3 regions of the Rhizobium sp. X9 genome follow, and region 1 is predicted to be linked to each of the others. Evidence: predicted binding sites of a transcription regulator. Region 1 holds the regulator's gene; each other region holds the start of a gene.
What was found. The regulator LexA, encoded in region 1, represses DNA repair genes until DNA is damaged. The targets are predictions, from matches to a motif close to TGTTCNNNNTGTGTTCNG.
Positions count from the first base shown of each region.

Region 2: a site for LexA is predicted at 2,106-2,123, ahead of JZY08_RS02225 (energy-coupling factor ABC transporter ATP-binding protein). Genes of this name have one in related genera too.
Region 3: a site for LexA is predicted at 1,322-1,339, ahead of JZY08_RS02280 (MazG nucleotide pyrophosphohydrolase domain-containing protein). Genes of this name have one in related genera too.

Region 1 covers NZ_CP071311.1:1,155,527-1,161,713, reverse strand. The annotation lists gene pdhA (pyruvate dehydrogenase (acetyl-transferring) E1 component subunit alpha) at 1-193, opposite strand, end outside; gene JZY08_RS05635 (septum formation initiator family protein) at 347-664, opposite strand; gene eno (phosphopyruvate hydratase) at 1,008-2,282, opposite strand; gene kdsA (3-deoxy-8-phosphooctulonate synthase) at 2,430-3,275, opposite strand; gene JZY08_RS05620 (VOC family protein) at 3,275-4,156, opposite strand; gene lexA (transcriptional repressor LexA) at 4,367-5,089, shown strand; gene JZY08_RS05610 (glutathione S-transferase family protein) at 5,531-6,187, shown strand, end outside.
Region 2 covers NZ_CP071311.1:453,375-459,561, reverse strand. The annotation lists gene ribB (3,4-dihydroxy-2-butanone-4-phosphate synthase) at 1-601, shown strand, start outside; gene JZY08_RS02230 (winged helix-turn-helix domain-containing protein) at 873-2,069, opposite strand; gene JZY08_RS02225 (energy-coupling factor ABC transporter ATP-binding protein) at 2,185-2,865, shown strand; gene JZY08_RS02220 (energy-coupling factor transporter transmembrane protein EcfT) at 2,862-3,467, shown strand; gene JZY08_RS02215 (biotin transporter BioY) at 3,499-4,062, shown strand; gene JZY08_RS02210 (histone deacetylase family protein) at 4,088-5,023, shown strand; partial or broken gene JZY08_RS02205 (exodeoxyribonuclease VII small subunit) at 5,026-5,178, shown strand; gene JZY08_RS02200 (exodeoxyribonuclease VII small subunit) at 5,195-5,449, shown strand; partial or broken gene JZY08_RS02195 (pirin family protein) at 5,749-6,187, shown strand, end outside.
Region 3 covers NZ_CP071311.1:466,070-472,256, forward strand. The annotation lists gene pdxH (pyridoxamine 5'-phosphate oxidase) at 1-226, shown strand, start outside; gene JZY08_RS02275 (sulfite exporter TauE/SafE family protein) at 407-1,186, opposite strand; gene JZY08_RS02280 (MazG nucleotide pyrophosphohydrolase domain-containing protein) at 1,341-1,646, shown strand; gene JZY08_RS02285 (hypothetical protein) at 1,701-2,078, opposite strand; gene JZY08_RS02290 (HAD family phosphatase) at 2,187-2,861, opposite strand; gene JZY08_RS02295 (VOC family protein) at 2,868-3,305, opposite strand; gene tldD (metalloprotease TldD) at 3,692-5,107, opposite strand; gene JZY08_RS02305 (invasion associated locus B family protein) at 5,191-5,715, opposite strand; gene coxB (cytochrome c oxidase subunit II) at 6,126-6,187, shown strand, end outside.

The DNA of each region.
Region 1 (6,187 bases):
AGAAACCACCGATGAAGCCCATGCCGTAAAGCTGGCCGGCCTTTTCCTCGAAACGGCGGATCAAAAGCATTTCACGGTAGGCGTGAAGCTCTTCTTCCTTCGAAAAGTCCGGGCTGTTCTTACCGGTGAATTCGGTTGAAGCCTTTGCCGTTGTCTTTCGGCCGGATACGGACGCGGTTTTTCGCGGCGCCATTCATCCCTCCCTGAGTTGCCGTTTGAATGGATAGAGTGGCGCGTACCATATGCAAGAAAATGCCATGCAGCAATGCTTTAAACGCATGGCACATATTCACGCTAAGATGCTGTGAATAAATCACAAAAGATTAATTAACTTGATTTCGGTTAATTAGAAATAGGTGTTCATGATGACGATTTCGTCCGTGCGGGACATATTCAACTGGTAACGGGAAATCTCATCGATCATGTCCCGTTCCAGCGAGCCGTCGCTCAGCAATTCCACCTGCCGCTCCAGCGCAACACGGGCCTGCGTCAGCTTGGCAAGCTCTGCAGTACGGGTGATACGCTGCCGCTCCAGCCGCTCCGTCGCCTGAAGGCCGAAGTCGCCATGGATGGAATGATAGCCGAAATAGGAAAGAAAAGCGATCGTGATGGCCGGAACGATCAAACGGCCGAATCGTCTCTTTTTATGATGTCTGGTCCACATGCCGGAGAGAAGCCTTAAAACGCATAACCTTTGAGTCTCGAGATTAAGGCTGATTGTTTAACTATCCGTTGACCTTAAATTGTCTTTGGCTAATAGGCGCAAAAAAGCCCGCCGGAGGGCGGGCTAAGAATGGCAGCGACGTCAAAAGAACCCTCGTCATGCCGGACTTGATCCGGTATCCAGCCACAGCGCGTCTGCGCTGCGGGGAGAGTCTTTCGCGATCAAGGACTTGATCGCGCTGGACCCCGGATCGGGTCCGGGGTGACGGAATGCGGATGCTACCGCTCGCCCCTGAATGAGCCCGCCAAGGCGGCGGGCCGCATCACAACCAATACTGCCGGAATTAACCGCGCAGGATCGAACGGCCGGCGTAAGCCGCCTGCGGGCCCAGCATTTCTTCGATGCGGATCAGCTGGTTGTACTTTGCGAGCCGGTCCGAACGGGCAAGCGAGCCGGTCTTGATCTGACCGCAGTTGGTAGCGACTGCGAGATCGGCGATGGTAGAATCTTCCGTCTCACCCGAGCGGTGCGACATGACGGCGGTGTAACCGGCCTTATGCGCCGTCTCAACCGCATCCAGCGTCTCGGAGAGCGAACCGATCTGGTTGACCTTGACGAGAATGGAGTTGGCAACGCCCATCTTGATGCCGTCGCGAAGGCGTGCGGAATTGGTGACGAAGAGATCGTCGCCGACGAGCTGGCACTTGTTGCCAACGAGATCGGTCAGAGCCTTCCAGCCATCCCAGTCGTCTTCAGCCATGCCGTCTTCGACGGAGATGATCGGATACTTGGCGACGAGTTCGGCCAGATATTCGGCCTGCTCGATCGGCGAACGGGTCTTGCCTTCGCCTTCATAAACGTAGTTGCCGTTCTTGAAGAATTCGGTTGCGGCACAGTCGAGACCGATGAACATGTCGTCGCCCGGGCGGTAACCGGCCTTTTCGATCGACTTCATGATGAAATCGAGTGCTGCCGGCGCGCTTTCGAGACCCGGTGCGAAACCGCCCTCGTCGCCGACATTGGTGTTATGGCCCTGCGCGGCCAGTTCTTTCTTCAGCGTATGGAAGACTTCCGAACCCATGCGCACGGCTTCGCGGATGTTTTCTGCGCCGACCGGCAGGATCATGAATTCCTGGAAGTCGATCGGGTTGTCGGCATGCGCGCCGCCATTGATGATGTTCATCATCGGAACCGGCAGAAGATGTGCGTTGGGGCCGCCGACATAACGGTAAAGCGGCAGGCCGGAGGCTTCAGCGGCAGCCTTGGCAACAGCGAGCGACACGCCGAGGATAGCGTTGGCGCCGATGCGTGACTTGTTCGGCGTACCGTCAAGCGCAATCATCGTCTGGTCGATCTGGATCTGGTTTTCGGCATCGAAACCGCCGATGGCGTCGAAGATTTCGGTATTGACGGCTTCAACCGCTTTTTCCACGCCCTTGCCGAGATAACGCTTGCCGCCATCGCGCAGCTCAACCGCCTCATGCGCGCCGGTGGAGGCGCCGGACGGAACGGCAGCGCGGCCCATGGAGCCGTCTTCGAGATAAACGTCGACTTCAACGGTCGGATTGCCGCGGCTGTCGAGGATTTCGCGCGCGATGATATCGGTAATGGCAGTCATGGTCTCTCCCTTGGGAATGGAACAGATATTTTCCGTCGCCTGTCTTAGACGATGGCGAAGAAATTACAATGACGGCGGACGGCGGAAACGGCCCGCCCGCCATTAAAATCGATTGGCTCAAACGGCGCTCACCGCAGCGGCCAGCCCTCAGCCTTTCGTGATGGCGTCGAAAGCCAGAAGCTTTTCCAGCAGTTTCGGCATGTCCTTCAGGTGGACCATGTTGGGGCCGTCGGACGGTGCATTGTCCGGGTCCTCATGGGTCTCGATGAAGAGGCCGGCCACGCCGACCGCAACGGCCGCCCGCGCCAAAGTCTCGACGAATTCGCGCTGGCCGCCCGTCGAGCCACCCTGCCCGCCCGGCTGCTGCACCGAGTGGGTCGCGTCAAACACGACCGGCGCGCCAAGCGATGCCATGATCGGCAGCGAGCGCATGTCGGAAACCAGCGTGTTGTATCCGAAGGACGCACCGCGCTCGCACAGGAGTACATTCGGATTGCCGCTCTCATTGAGCTTGGCAAGCACGTTCTTCATGTCCCAGGGCGCCAGGAACTGGCCCTTCTTGACGTTGATGACGCGGCCGGTCCTGGCGGCGGCGACGAGAAGATCGGTCTGGCGGCTGAGAAAGGCCGGGATCTGCAGCACGTCCACCACTTCGGACACGATGGCGCATTGCTCTTCGGTGTGAATGTCGGTCAGAACCGGAAAGCCGAATTCCTTCTTGAGATCGGCGAAAACCTGCATCGCGCTCTCAAGGCCGATGCCGCGTTTGCCGGAAAGCGAGGTGCGGTTCGCCTTGTCGAAAGAGGATTTGTAGACAAGCCCTATTCCCAGCTTGTCGCAAAGCTCCTTCAGGACACCGGCGATCATGAAGGCATGGTCCCGGCTTTCCATCTGGCAGGGGCCGGCAATCAGCGAAAACCGCTCAGAATTGGAGAAGAAAACCTTGCTGGCGCCATCGCCGGCGGTGACTTTGAGATTGTTCGTAACGCTCATCATTTTTCCTCGAAGGCGAATGTTACGCCCTGACCGGGTGCCGCGGGCACCACCAGGCGGCCGCCCGCTTTTGCGCAGGACACGCCATTAGCAGCAAGCACCGCTTCTGTCACGGCAAGATCGTGTGACAGAAAGACGATGCCCGCGCCGCGCAATCCGCCGTCGCTCCAATCCGAAGCACTCACGGCATGCCCGCCGAAAGCCGGTTTTCCGGTCAATCTGATGTGCGCATTGCCGGTCACGAAAACCATATCACCATCCGGAGATATCGTGCCTTCACAGCCAAACACCGTTTCGATCAGGCGCGCCGCCTTTGCATCGCCGCCGGAAAACAGAACTATTTCGCTGAGGCCAGAGACCCCGTTGGCATGACGCTCCAGCGCCGTGCGGTCGCCCGGCAGGGCCTGTAGCCGCTGGCAACTGAACAAAAAGAAATCCGCAGCCGATCCGCTCGCCGCAAAAGCAAGCCGAAACGCCGCTTCACCCTGCGAACCGTCCGGCATCCGGAGAGGCCGCGAAAACTCGAAGACATCGCCTGCCGAGAGGCCTGAGATCGCAAACCTGTCATGATCGCCAAAGGCATCATCGGTTCGGGCCACGAGCGCCGAAAAACCCTCCTGTCTATCACGCTGCCGGAAGGCCTGATCCCTGCCGGTGAACACATCCCCCTTCTCCACCGAGGCATTATATTTAGCCGGATTAGAAATCGCGAGCGGTTCCAGATAGGTTCCGTCAGCGAAAAAAACACAGGCGTTCTGCGTGCCGAAGGGATGAAGAGCCTCCGGTGCAACCGTGAAACCGAGAGCGCCAACGCGCTTTTCAGCGATTCCGAGAGCCTGCACGGGCAGAACGAGATGATCGACGCTTGCGGGTTTCGTCATTATTTTTTCCTGCTGGCGGCGTAGTCAGTCCCAGGCCGCAATGGTTCGGACCGAAGAAAAGCACAAATGCGGGCAATGAGGCAAATCATCAAAACAACAGATAGCTGCTTCACGAAATTTTAGGGGATTGCAGAACACATATGGAACATATAGTGTTCGTTCTGTATTTGTTTCGCGACTTCCACTACGATTCTCAAGGGTGTTTTCCTCATGCTCACGCGCAAACAGCAGGAATTGCTTCTCTTCATTCATGAACGAATGAAAGAGTCCGGCGTGCCGCCCTCCTTCGATGAAATGAAGGACGCACTCGATCTTGCCTCGAAATCCGGCATCCACCGGCTGATCACCGCCCTCGAAGAGCGCGGATTTATTCGCCGGCTACCTAATAGGGCGAGGGCGCTGGAAGTCATCAAGCTGCCTGAGGCCTATACGCCCGGAGCAAGGCCGCAGCGCGGCTTTTCGCCGAGCGTCATCGAAGGCAGTCTCGGCAAACCGAAGGCGCCGGAACCCGCCCCTGCCCCCAAGGCGCCTGCCAATGATTTCGGCGGGGCTGTCACCGTGCCGGTCATGGGCCGCATCGCCGCCGGCGTGCCGATTTCCGCCATCCAGAACAACACCCATGATGTTGCCGTGCCGGTGGACATGTTGGGCACCGGCGAACATTACGCGCTTGAGGTCAAGGGCGATTCGATGATCGAGGCCGGCATTTTCGACGGCGATACCGTCATCATCCGCAACGGCAACACCGCCAATCCGGGCGATATCGTCGTGGCGCTGGTGGATGACGAGGAAGCAACACTGAAGCGCTTCCGCCGCAAGGGCGCATCCATCGCGCTGGAGGCAGCAAACCCAGCCTATGAAACCCGCATCTTCGGGCCGGACCGGGTTAAGATTCAGGGCAAGCTGGTTGGGCTGATCCGCCGCTATCATTGATCATAAGGGACCGGACGTGGTTCAGTTTTCAGCAGGCGTCATCGGAAGGTGACGTCTGTTGCATAAGTGTGAAGGCTGGTCCGGAGCAGGCCATGATTTTGCGGTAGGAAGCGATACTCTGCGACCTTCAGGATCGACGCCTTTTAGAAACTGATCCAATTTTCATACCGATATTTCCGTCTATATAGCGAAGCGATGCATGTGCCGTTGACCGCGATCAGCGCCAGAACTTCTGCCAAAGTTTTTGCAAGATTGAATTTTCGCCATCGCGTCACGTGACGAATTTCCGCCGTCTCCAAGTGGTGATATTGACGGGGTGCTGCCGTCCATGCCTGCGCCCTGCCATTCATCAATACGGCTTATGGGAGCCATGGATTATTTTCGATATTCCGTGGACGTCCGGCAGGTGTAGAAATGCGCGTCATATCCGGGAGATACGCCATGTACGATCTTTATGTAGCCAACAAGAACTATTCTTCCTGGTCGTTGCGGCCGTGGGTGTTGATGCGCACGCTTGGTATCGCCTTCGATGAAAAACTGGTTCCGTTCGGTGAAGGCGTGTCCTTTGCCTCGTTTTCACCAACCGGCAAGGTTCCCTGCCTCGTCGATGAAGGCTTCAAGGTATGGGAAACGCTTTCGATTGCGGAATATCTTGCCGAAAGACATCAGGGCGTCTGGGCAAGCGACAAGCAGGCAAGAGCCTGGTCACGCTCGGCGGCCAGTGAGATGCATGCGGGCTTCTCCTCGCTGCGTAATCTCTACCCCATGTCTGTCGGCATAAGGGTAAAGCCGAAAGGTGGCGATGCCGGACTTGCGGCCGATATCAAACGCATCGATGCGCTCTGGAGCGAAGGCCTTGCGAAATTTGGCGGACCATATCTCGCCGGCGCTAAATTCACGGCGGTCGACGCCTTCTTCTGCCCGGTCGCATTCCGGTTCCAGACCTACGGCGCGGATCTTTCGCCCGCAGCGAAGAGCTATTACGAAAGGCTGCTCGCCCTGCCCGCCATGCGTGAATGGTATGAGGCCGGTTTGAAGGAGACCTGGCGCGACACGGCGCATGAAGAGGAAATCGGCGGGATCGGCCAATTGACCGAG
Region 2 (6,187 bases), 700 kb from region 1:
CGTCAATGATGACGGCACCGTCACGCGCGGGCCGCAGGTCACTGCCTTTGCGGACAAACACCAGCTGAAGCAGGTTTCCGTCGCCGACCTCATCGCCTATCGCCAGCGCAAGGAAACGCTGGTGGAGATGGAATCTTCCTTCACCATCGAAACGCCTTTCGGACCGGCCAAGGCGCAGACCTATTCCCTGCCCTGGGACCGCATGCAGCATATGGCGGTGATTTTCGGCGATATCCGCGATGGCGTCGATATTCCCGTTCGCCTTCATCCTGAGAACGTCGCCGACGACGTGTTCGGCGACCGCCAGCCGGTGCGGCACTATATGCAGAAAATCGCCGAGGAAGGCCGCGGCGTCATCGTCTATCTGCGCGAAGGCTCCGTCGGTGTCGGCCAGGTGGCCGGACGGCGCAAGTCACGCGATCCGGACGAGGCGCATGCGCAGGCCCGCTCCCGCGAAAATGAGTGGCTCGAAATCGGTCTCGGCGCGCAGATCCTGAAGGACCTCGGCATCAGTTCGATCAAGCTGCTGACGACGCGTGAACGCCATTACGTCGGCCTCGAAGGTTTCGGCATCAAGATTTCGGCGACGGATATCTGCTGATTTGGGGGCTTTTGCCTAGCTTCACAGGGCTATCGTGAGGCGAGCGGGTTCCGCTCGTTTCTTCTCCCCATCGGGGAGAAGTCCGCGGCAGCGGGATGAGGGGGCAAGTTCTCCGCATATCTTTGCCGTTGCCCCCTCATCCGACCCTTCGGGCCACCTTCTCCCCGGCGGGGAGAAGAAATATGCCGCAACGCCGCGCGACAATCCGGCATCACGGATCAGCAACGTCGTGTCTGCGTGCCCCGTCTAGCAATCACCCGAGGGAAAGACCTCAGTTTTCCTCCCGCCAGCCCTCCAGATAATTCACACTCTCAACCCCGGTAAACTTCGCCAGCCTCACCAGTTCCGCGTCGAGCTTCTCCAGCCGTCCAGCCGAGGCGCGCACGCCCGGCTCCAGCCACAGGCGGCGCACATCCAGCGTGCCGCGCTTGCGATCCGCCTTCATGTCGATGCGGCCGATCAGCCGGTCTCCTTCCAGAAGCGGGAAGACGTAATAGCCATATTGCCGCTTCGGCTCGGGCACGAAGACCTCGATGCGATAATAAAAACCGAACAGCCGCTCCGTGCGGTTGCGGTCGCGCAAAAGCGGATCGAAGGGGCTCAGCACACGGACGCGGGACGACGGTTCCGGCAGATCGGAGACATCGGCGCTGAAATCCGCAAAGGCATAGGACGGGCGGGCAGCGCCGCCATCGCTTGCGAGAAGCGAGACCTCGCACAGTTCGTCGCGATGGTTCTTGACCCAGTCCCTCGCCTCCTGCGGGGTAACGAGATCGAAAAAGGCGGCAATTTCGCCATGGGTGGCAAAGCCCAGCCGGGTGAGCGCCTGCCGGCAGGCCCAGTCGACGAATTGCGCGTGCTCCACTTCGCTTTCGTGGTGCTCGCCGGGAATGACCCGCTCCGCCAGATCATAGACCTTCTGGAAATTGACGCGACCGGATATGGCGAGCTTGCCGGTGTGCCAAAGATATTCGAGCGCGGTCTTGGAGGGATGCCAGTTCCACCAGCCGCCGGACTGGTGCCCCTCCTCCTTCAACTCCCGCGCCAAAACCGGACCCGTGGCGGCAATGCGCTCCAGCGTCTCGGCAAAAGCCGCATCGAAACCCTCGCCATGCCATTTGCGCCAGCGTTCCTGAATGATCGGCTCACGGCGGCGGAAGCGGTGTTTCCAATAGGGATAAAATTCCGTCGGTACGATGGAGGCGTCGTGCGTCCAGTGCTCGAACAGCGCGCGGTCCTTTTCCAGCAATGTGGTCAGATGTTCGCGCCTGTAGGTCTGATTGCGGGAGAATATTATCTGATGATGGGCGCGCTCCACCGTGCCGATACTGTCCACCTGCACGAAACCGATATCGGTGATGAGCTGCAGCAGGCCATCCTTGGAAAGCGCCTTGCCGGGCGGAGAGGAAAGCCCCTGCCGCGCCAGAAAAATCCGCCTTGCCGCTTCGTTCGAAACCTTGATCGTCATGGCGTTGAAGGTATGACGGCTTTTTCAGGATTGCAATGTTCTTTTTTTGTTCTTTGTTTCACTTCTGTTGATGACACGATATAGAACCGGAAAGCGATAGAGGGATGCATCAGTCTTGGAAATCCGTTTCGACAGTGCCGGCGTGGCCTTCGAGGGCAGGCAGGCTTTACAGCCCCTGTCCCTGACATTGACTGAACGGCGCATCGGCGTGATCGGCCTCAATGGCTCGGGCAAGACCACCTTTGCGCGGCTCGTCAACGGGCTCACCAAGCCGACCGAAGGCAAGGTGTCGGTGAACGGTCTCGATACCGTCAAGGATGCAAAAGCGGTGCTGCAGACGGTCGGCTTCATTTTCCAGAATCCGCAGAACCAGATCATCCTGCCGATCATACGCGACGATGTCGCCTTCGGGTTGAAGCGGCTCGGCCTCAACAAGGTGGAGACGGAAACGCGGGTGAAGGCCGTGCTCGCCCGGCTCGGCATTTCTCATCTGGACGAACGGCGCGCGCACGAGCTTTCCGGCGGCGAATTGCAGCTGTCGGCGCTGGCGGCCCTTCTGGTCACTGAACCGCAAGTCCTCATTCTCGATGAACCGACCAACCAGCTCGACCTGAAAAACCGCGCGATCGTGGAAAAAACGATGGCGGCCCTGTCGCAGGCGCTTGTTGTCATCACCCATGATCTGCCGCTGCTTGCCGGCTTCGACCGCGTGCTGGTCTTCCACGAGGGTGCGCTGGTTGCCGATGCCGACCCCGAAGAGGCGGTGGCGCGCTATCTGGAGGTGGCATCGCGATGAAGTCCCTGCATGTCGAAGGCACCGGCTGGCTCTATCGCGTCTCGCCACGCCTCAAGCTCTTGACGCTGATGGTCTTCAGCATCGCGCTGTTCCTTACCCGAGACCTGATTTTGCTGGGATGCGCCGTGGTTCTGGCCGCCGCCATTTTGCGCCAGACGCGGCTGCCCTTGCGGGAGATCGGCCTGCGGCTGCGCCCGGTGATGCTGACCATTCTCCTGGTTGCCGCCTTCAGCTATCTGTTGCTTCCGGCCCATGATGCCAGCGTCAATCTTTTGCGGCTGACAGCACTGGCGCTTCTCGCCACCGCCGTCACCATCACCGTCAGCATTTCGCAATTCATTGACGAAATTGCGCTTGCCGCCGCACCGCTGGAAAGGCTGGGGCTGGTCAAGGCCGCCGATATCGGGCTTGCCGTCGGGCTCGTCGTGCGGTTCGTGCCTGAAATCGTCAACCGTTACCATGCGGTGCGCGATGCGCACCGGGCGCGCGGCCTGCCGGTGCGGATGGCCACCATCATCGTGCCGCTGGTGATTATGACGTTGAAGGATGCCGATGCCATTGCCGACGCCATTGACGCGCGCGGTTTCAGAGGCCAAAGCTGACGGCCAGATAACCATCCGGAGTTTCCGAGCCATGACGACCCGCGACCTTGTGCTGATTTCGCTGTTTTCCGCCATCATCATCGCACTCGGGCTTCTGCCGCCGATCACGCTCGGTTTCATTCCGGTGCCGATCACCGCGCAGTCGCTCGGCGTCATGCTGGCCGGTGTCGTGCTAGGGGCGAAACGCGGTACACTGGCGGTTCTCCTGACGATCCTGATTGCCGCCATCGGCCTGCCGGTACTGTCAGGCGGACGCGGCGGCCTTTCCATCTTCACCACGCCGACCACGGGCTTCCTGATCGGCTGGATCGCTGCGGTTTTCGTCACCGGCACTCTCTCGGAAAAATTCGTCAACCGTGGCCAGTCGGCTCTGGCGCAGGGCATCGGTTTCTTCATCGCCAGCCTGATCGGCGGCGTGGTCGTGCTTTACGCTTTCGGCATCACCTATCTGGCGCTGGTCGTCGGGCTTGGTTTCGAAAAGGCTTTCATGGGTTCGCTCGCCTTCATTCCCGGCGATGCGCTGAAGGCCGTGCTTGCCGCTCTTGCAGGCCGCGCCGTGATGGCGGGTTATCCGCTTCTGCCGCAGCGCGCCTGAGCTAGCTTTCTCCGGGAGGAAAAGAATGGCGACCCGTCTTTACGAACATCCGATCTTCCTTGAACACATCACGCCAGAAGGCCACCCCGAGCGGCCTGATCGGCTGCGATCGCTGAACATCGCGCTCGAACATCCGAATTTCGAGCGCCTTGAACGCAAGCAAGCGCCGCAGGCCAATGAGGACGCCGTGCTTCTGGCGCATCCGGAGGAGCATCTGCTTGCCGTCATGCGCCAGATCCCCGAGGAGGATGGCGAGATCAACCGCATCGAGGCGGATACCTATGCCTCACCGAAAAGCCTGCAGGCGGCGCTGACCGGCATCGGTGCTGCGATGGCGGCGGTGGATGACGTCTTTACGGGTGCCGCCGACAATGTTTTCGTCGCCGCCCGCCCGCCCGGGCACCATGCGGAAACCGCCAAGGCCATGGGCTTCTGTCTCTTCAACAATGCGGCAATTGCCGCCCGCCATGCGCAGAAGGTGCATGGGGCAGAGCGCGTCGCCATCATCGACTGGGATGTGCATCACGGCAACGGCACACAGGATATCTTCTGGAGCGACACCTCCGTGCTGTTCTGTTCCACCCACCAGATGCCGCTCTATCCGTGGAGCGGCGATAAAAATGAAACCGGCGTGAAGAACAATGTGGTCAACGCTCCGCTTTCGCCCAATACCGGCAGCGAGTATTTTCGCGAGGCCTTCAAATCGCGCGTGCTGCCGGCAATTGCGGATTTTTCGCCTGATCTCATCATCATCTCCGCCGGTTTCGATGCGCACCACCGCGATCCCCTGGCGCAGATCAATCTGGTCGGTGAGGATTTCGACTGGGCGACGGGGCGGCTTCTGGAAATGGCGGACAAATACGCCTCGAACCGGGTCGTCAGCCTGCTTGAAGGCGGTTATGATCTGGAAGGGCTGGCGGAATCGGCGGCCATGCATATTTTGAGAATGATGAAGGGTTGAACATGACGGAAAATGCCAACACAGCCGATGTCAGCGGTTATTCCTTTGAAAAGGCCGTCGCCGAGCTGGAAAGCATTGTCGCACGCCTGGAACGCGGAGACGTGGCTCTGGACGAATCAATCGCCATCTACGAGCGCGGCGAAGCCCTGAAGAAACGATGAAGGGTTGAACATGACGGAAAATGCCAACACAGCCGATGTCAGCGGTTATTCCTTCGAAAAGGCCGTCGCCGAGCTGGAAAGCATTGTCGCACGCCTGGAACGCGGAGACGTGGCTCTGGACGAATCAATCGCCATCTACGAGCGCGGCGAAGCCCTGAAGAAACACTGCGAGACGCTGTTGAACGCTGCCGAAAAGCGAATCGAGAAAATCCGTCTCGATCGTGCGGGCAAGCCGCAGGGTGTGGAACCGCTCGACGGGGAATGACTGCGTTTAGCGGGAGCGTTTGGACGTGATTCGATAAGGTAGCCACCTCCCGATTCAAACACTCGACGTCATCCTCGGGCTGGTCCCGAGGATCGGCAATGCGTTGATTTTATTGACGTGTTTAGATCCTCGGGACAAGCCCGAGGATGACGGAGGAGAGGTTTGAAAACTTTCCCCGGCCGTAAGGTGTTCTCACAATGTCGTGTTAACAGGGATCGTTGACGCTGCGTTCGATATCGCGATGCTCCCCTCCCGCCCGGTTATGCTAAACTCCCGCCAGACGATACGAGGAGCTTGCGATGTCCTTCTTTCCCGGCAACGATCCCGTCGCGGGTGATGCTTTTGCGTGCGACGCCATCGAGAACCTGATCATTCCCCGCACCAGCGATATTGGCGGCTTTGCCGTGCGCCGCGCCCTGCCGACCCGGCAGCGGCGGCTTGTGGGACCGTTCATCTTTTTCGATCGCATGGGCCCGGCGATCCTGAAGGCCGGTGAGGCGCTCGACGTCAAACCGCATCCGCATATCGGGCTTTCCACCGTTACCTATCTGTTCGACGGCGAAATCAAGCACCGGGACAGTCTCGGCACCGAACTCGTCATCCGCCCCGGCGACATCAACCTGATGACGGCCGGGCGGGGCATCGTGCATTCGGAACGCACGCCGGAAAACCTGCGCGGCCGCCCGCTTTCCATGTCCGGCCTGCAGACGTGGCTTGCCTTGCCAGACAACATGGAAG
Region 3 (6,187 bases), 690 kb from region 1:
GTCGCGGCCGCTGGAAGGCCGTTTCGCGCTGGAGAAGGCCGTCGCCGAATATACCGCCAAATATGCGATCGGCGATATTCCGCGCCCGTCCTACTGGTCCGGGTTCCGCATTCGCCCCGTCAGCATCGAATTCTGGCACGACCGCAAGTTCCGCCTGCACGACCGCGTCGAATTCCGCCGCGAGACGCCGGATGCGATCTGGTCCAAGGTCCGCATGTACCCTTGATGCGACAAATGCGGGCCGTTTGAGCTGTTGGTGAAATCTCACGCCAAACTCGACGTCATCCTCGGGCTTGACCCGGGGATCCATGGTCGCGCCTGATTGTGGATCCTCGCCTCAAGGGCGAGGATGACGGAAGAGCAAGCGCACTGTTGTTGCAGTTGAAAGGCAGTCCCTTCTCTCCACCTATTTCAGCAGCGAATCGAAGAGCGGCAGGCCGATGACGGCGGAAATGGCGATCAGGCCGTAGCAGATGCGCCTGAACGCCGCCTCGTCGGCAAGCCCGTGCAAACGCGCGCCGGCATAAAGACCCGCCCCGTAGAATGGCAGCGCCAGCAGGAAGAAAACCAGGACATCGGCGGTGAACAGGCCGCTGAAAAAATAGCTGGCGGTGGAGATTACCGTCGAAATCGCGAAATAGAGAATGACATTGGCGCGCACGAAGGCGCCCTTGAGGGCGCCGCCGAGCCAGTAGGCAACGATGGGTGGGCCACCCAATTGTGCAGCACCCGAAAACAGCCCGGCGACAAGCCCGGTGAACAGGGTCAGCGGCGTTTTCGGCCGGCCGCTATAACGCCAGCCGGAAAGCAGGAACAATAGGAGCACGACGACCACGACGGAGATGATCCAGCGCAGCGTGAGTGGATCGCCGTTGGAAAGAAGAAGTGTTCCGAGCGGAACGCCGACAAGCGCGCCGGCCGCCATGGTGAAGACTTCCCGCCGGTCCGCCATGCGCCATGCGGGCGGTATCATGCCGAGTGTCAGGACACCGTCGACCACCAGCAGAACCGCCGAGGCGATGCGCGGCCCGACGATGGCGCTCGCCAGCGGAATGAAGATGAGGGCTGCGCCGAAACCGGAAAAACCGCGCGCAAGGCCGGCGAGAAAGGCAGCGCCCGCAAACATCGCAAGCAGCGACGGGCTATGCGCGGTGATGAGAGCCGAGAAAAAATCGAGGTGGGACATGGGCGATGGCACGGTTGTTCGAATACCTTTTCCCTATCTCGCTTGCAGGCGCATGTCGCGAAAATTTCCGTTCATGGTTGCACGACCCCCTTAAGGGTCGACGCCGTTGGAGAATCATGATTAGAGTTGTAGCGCAGGAACAAAGGATGAACAAATGCTTGCTGTCATGATGCATCAGTTTGAAGAAGCCTCGCAAAAATATGCTGCTGAAAATGGAATCTTCCGCGACCCGGACTGGTACATGCTGAAGCTTCAGGAAGAGGTTGGCGAGGTCACGCAGGCCTGGAACCGGCTGACGGGGCGAGGGCGCAGCAAGGGCACGAGCAAAGAGGAGATGAAGCGGGATCTGGCCGACGAAACCGCCGATCTCCTCGGCCATGTGCTGTTGCTGGCCCATTATAACGGTCTCGACATCAAAGGGTCGATAGAACGCAAGTGGCGCTTTACACCGCCGGCATGACAGTTCGTGGCGTGCGATTCGACCTCCACGTTGCCGGCTCTGCTACTGCTGCGATTATGAGAGCGAGACCATGAAGAACAGAGTTGCGAGAATGGCGGCCACCGGTGTCATGACCCGCCGCTCCGCACGGCTTCGCGACATGGCGTTCAATCCGATGCTCACCGCAAGCGTGCAGGCGATGATCCAGATGCCGGCTTCGATCCAGCCTGCCGGCCAGAGAGTGATGACGCCTGCCTTTTGCAGCGGAAAAGATGCGGCAAGGGCGTAGATCGCGACAGACCCCACACTGGCAATGCGCTGCGTGGCTGGAAGAACCCTGTGCTCGCCGCCCCAGGCGAAGCGACCGAGAGGCGCACCCGCCGCAAGGGTAATCTGAAATGCGGAAAGAACGAGCAGGATAAATGTCGCGAACGACACGGCGACAAGCAGCATGACCACTCCATTTATGAATGCGCTGACAATGAATTCGAACAGGATCGGCCTTTCAGCCGATATGTGCCTCATCATAAAGACCAATGGCTAAAGCCATGTGACGCGCTTTCATGCCTCTGAAAGCTGCGCCTTTTTCAGGAGGCCTGCAACCGCATGAAGGTCACTCGATATGGCGATGCATTTTTCCCGCATTTCATCCGTCGGCGGCGCGACATCAGGCACCATGATCGTCAGCATGCCAGCCGACGAGGCGGAGCGGACGCCGTGATAGGAATCCTCAAGCGCAAGGCACTGCCCCGGATCGATGCCGAGACGTTTTGCGGCGGTCAGATAGGGCATGGGCGAGGGCTTCGGGTCCGTGTAGTCGCCGCGTGCGACAATGGTGTCGAAACGCCTGAGCAGATCGTAGGGCCCGAGATGGCGCGTCACCGATTCATGCCGCGAGGACGTGGCGATGGCGCGGCGAATGTCGAGCCGGTCGAGGAGATCGAGAATCTCGACGACGCCGGGTTTCAGCGCTACGCCTTCCGCCATCAGCACGGCAAGATGCCGGAGCCACGCGTCGCGGAAGCTATCGATGGGGAAATCCGCGCCATAATCGGCAAAGATGGTTCCGGTGATGACGTCCCACGGGCTGCCGCAGACCTTCTGATAGGTCTCGACCCGCATGCCGTGGCCGCCCTCATCCGATGCGGCCAGAAAGGAATCGCGATAAAGCGTCTCGCTTTCGATCAGCAATCCGTCCATGTCGAAAACGACAGCATGAGGAAGAAAAGGCAGCATGGTGACTTAACCGAACCGGAAGGGGCGTTCGCCGAGGCTCTCGAATGGGCGGATCAGATAGCCGTCCGGATCGGCGACGATGAATTGCCGGTTGCCGACCTCGACGGTGCCGCGTCGGTACCATTTTTCTTCCGGCGACAGGACAAGATCGATCATGGCCCGCTCCAGCCGCGCGAGAACCGGCTGCAGCGAGGGGACGGCGAGCTGCAGGTTCATGCCGCGCCCCAGCGGAAATTCAAGTGCTGCATTTTCCGCAACGAAGGTCCGGGTCGCGCCGATCTGGTCGATCATCAGCTGCGCGTCGCCCAGCGCCAGATAGGCAAAACCCTCTTCGGCACGCTCATAAACCACATGAAAACCGATCAGGTCACAATAAAAAGCGCGGCTTTTCTGCCAGTCGCTGACGGCTAGTTCCGGGACGAGGGCATTTCGTATGATGGTCATGGTCTCCTTTGCCGCGCAAGCCCGGGGGTGGGAGGAGTGGCCTGCGGTGGTGGGGCGATCTTAGCGTCTTACAGGTGACTTGCCAGAGAAATCCTCATCATGGCAGCCATGTGCGAGGCTGTGGGCTGAGACTGCCTGCGACGCTACGGGCTGAACCTGGCGCAGGAGGTTCCATTTTCCATCGGGCCACGACATTCCCACCGTCATGCCGGACTAGATCCGGCATCCAGCCAGCCCAAGTCCTGGGGCTGAAAAGGAGTCTTTCTCGCCGCGCGGACGCGCGTCGGCTGGTTTCCGGCTCAGTGCCGGAATGACTGATGTGGATTTCGCCACATCACGACAAGGGCCGCGCCGTGCATCGTCACTTATGCCGCAAGCCGCGAGCTCTACGCCTTCGTGCCGCCGACGGTGATCTGATCCATGCGCAGATGCGGCTGGCCAACGCCGACCGGCACCCATTGCCCGGCCTTGCCGCAATTGCCGATGCCCGTGTCGAGTTTGGAAGCGTTGCCGATCATTGAGACACGCTTCATCGCGTCCGGCCCGTTGCCGATCAGCATCGCGCCCTTGACCGGCGCGCCGATCTTGCCGTTCTCGATCAGGTAGGCCTCGGTGCAGCCGAACACGAATTTGCCGGAGGTGATATCCACCTGTCCGCCGCCGAAGGAAACGGCATATATGCCCTTTTTGACCGAGGCGATGATCTCCTCCGGCGTCTTGTCCCCAGACAGCATGTAGGTGTTGGTCATGCGTGGCATCGGCACATAGGCATAACCCTGCCGACGCCCGTTGCCGGTGGCCTTCGCGCCCATCAGCCGGGCATTCTGCCGGTCCTGCATGTAGCCCACCAGCCTGCCGTTCTCGATCAGCACATTATAGGCCGAGGGTGTTCCCTCATCATCGATGGTCAGCGAGCCGCGACGGCTGTCGATGGTGCCGTCATCCACGACGGTCACGCCGGGAGCGGCCACCATCTCGCCCATCAGGCCGGCGAAGGCCGAGGTCTTCTTGCGGTTGAAATCGCCTTCCAGACCGTGGCCGACCGCCTCATGCAGCATGACGCCGGGCCAGCCGGAGCCGAGCACCACATCCATGGTACCAGCAGGCGCATCGATGGCGGTGAGGTTGACCAGCGCTTGGCGCAGCGCCTCGTCGGCGCCGCGCTGCCAGTTCTCCGTCGTGATGAAATCGCCAAAGCCGACGCGGCCGCCAATGCCGTAGGAGCCGCTTTCCTGCCGGTCGCCTTCACCTGCGACCACGGAAATATTGATGCGGGTCATGGGCCTGACATCGCTGACGCGGTGGCCATCGGCGCGCAGAATATCCACCACCTGCCAGCTTGCGGAAATCGTCGCCGTCACCTGCCGGACATTGGCATCCTTGTCCCGCAGATAAGCGTCGATGTCGGTGAGAAGTTTCACCTTCTCCTCGAAGCTCGGGCTGCCGATCGGGTTTTCGTCGCCGTAAAGCTTCTTGTTGGTGCGCTGGGGTGCGGCGGCATAGGAGCCTGAATAACCTCTGGTAACTGCGCCGACCGCGTCCGAAGCACGTTTCAGCGCACTTTGAGAAAGCTCGCCCGCATGGGCGTAACCCACTGTCTCGCCGGCAACGGCGCGCAGGCCAAAACCCTGGTCGGTGTTGAAGGAGCCGCCCTTGAGCCGGCCATTGTCGAAGGTCAGTGATTCGGCCTGCGCATGTTCGATGAAAAGTTCGCCATCATCCGCGCCGGTGAGCGCTTCGGCGACCAGCTTGCGCAATTGCGTCTCGTCGCAATCGAAGAGATTTACAAGGTCGTTGGTCATCGGCGGCTCCAGTCTTGATCGTTATGACCGATTTAGGGACTGGAGCGGGCAGAAGCAAGGCTGGCCTTTGATGGCAAGCAGTCTTAAGGAAGCGCGTCGTAGCCTTCGGCAAAGCCGGTCAGCTCGATCGGAATGCCAACGCGATCCTGATCGACGGATTCACGCAGCGCAAAAACGGCGGCTTTGCCGGCGCGCAGAACCTTCAGCAACTCGTCGTCAATATCCACTTCCACATAGCAGCCTTCGGAGAAGCAGCGGGTGAAATAGGCCCGGCCGATATTGTTGTTGTCGATATAAAGCTCCATGCCATCCTTCAGGAGAACACCGAGCGGCGCGAGGATGCGCAGGATGCGCGACTTGCGGTCGGCGGTTTTCAGCACCACCACCGAAAGCCCCACTTCCGGGCGGTCATCGGCAATCACGTTCTGCATCAGGGCGCATTGCTCTTCGGAGGCGCCGGCCGGCTTGTCGCAGATGACAGACCATGCGCCATGCGTCGACTTCGGCGTGCCGGGCGGCTGCTGTTGCGCCAGCGCCGCAGCGGCGGGGGCGATGATGGCAAGACCGGCGGCGGCAAGAAAAGTGCGCGCGAGCGGGGAAAGACGCATGGATACCTCTGGGATTCGAATCAGTGCGGCTATTCTGACGCCATAATCCGGAAAAAAAAGCCTTGAGCCTTCAATTCCAGCGGAGTTGGGCGGAAATAGGACCTGTCCGTGCGTATGGACGTGTGATTTGCCTTGCACGACATTTATTATCCGGCGACGAAACTGGCCGCAAACCCGGCGTTAAGCAGGGGCTTTGTCGCATTTGCGCTGTTTGAAACTGCGTTCCGCCAGTCACTCCGGCATGGGAGCGGAGAAAGTCGTCCGTGGATTGACCAATGGCAAAATTGGGGCGCATCCGTGTCCCGACGCATATTGCGGCTGAGGACAAACTGTGGTTTGAAGTTAGTACCATTAGCATGGATTCTGCGTTTGTGATTGATCAAGATCAGACGCGTGAGGGAGAGGGTACCGTGACGAATAGGATTTACGCAGCACTGGCGGGGATGACCTGTCTGCTCACGGCTGTCGGCGC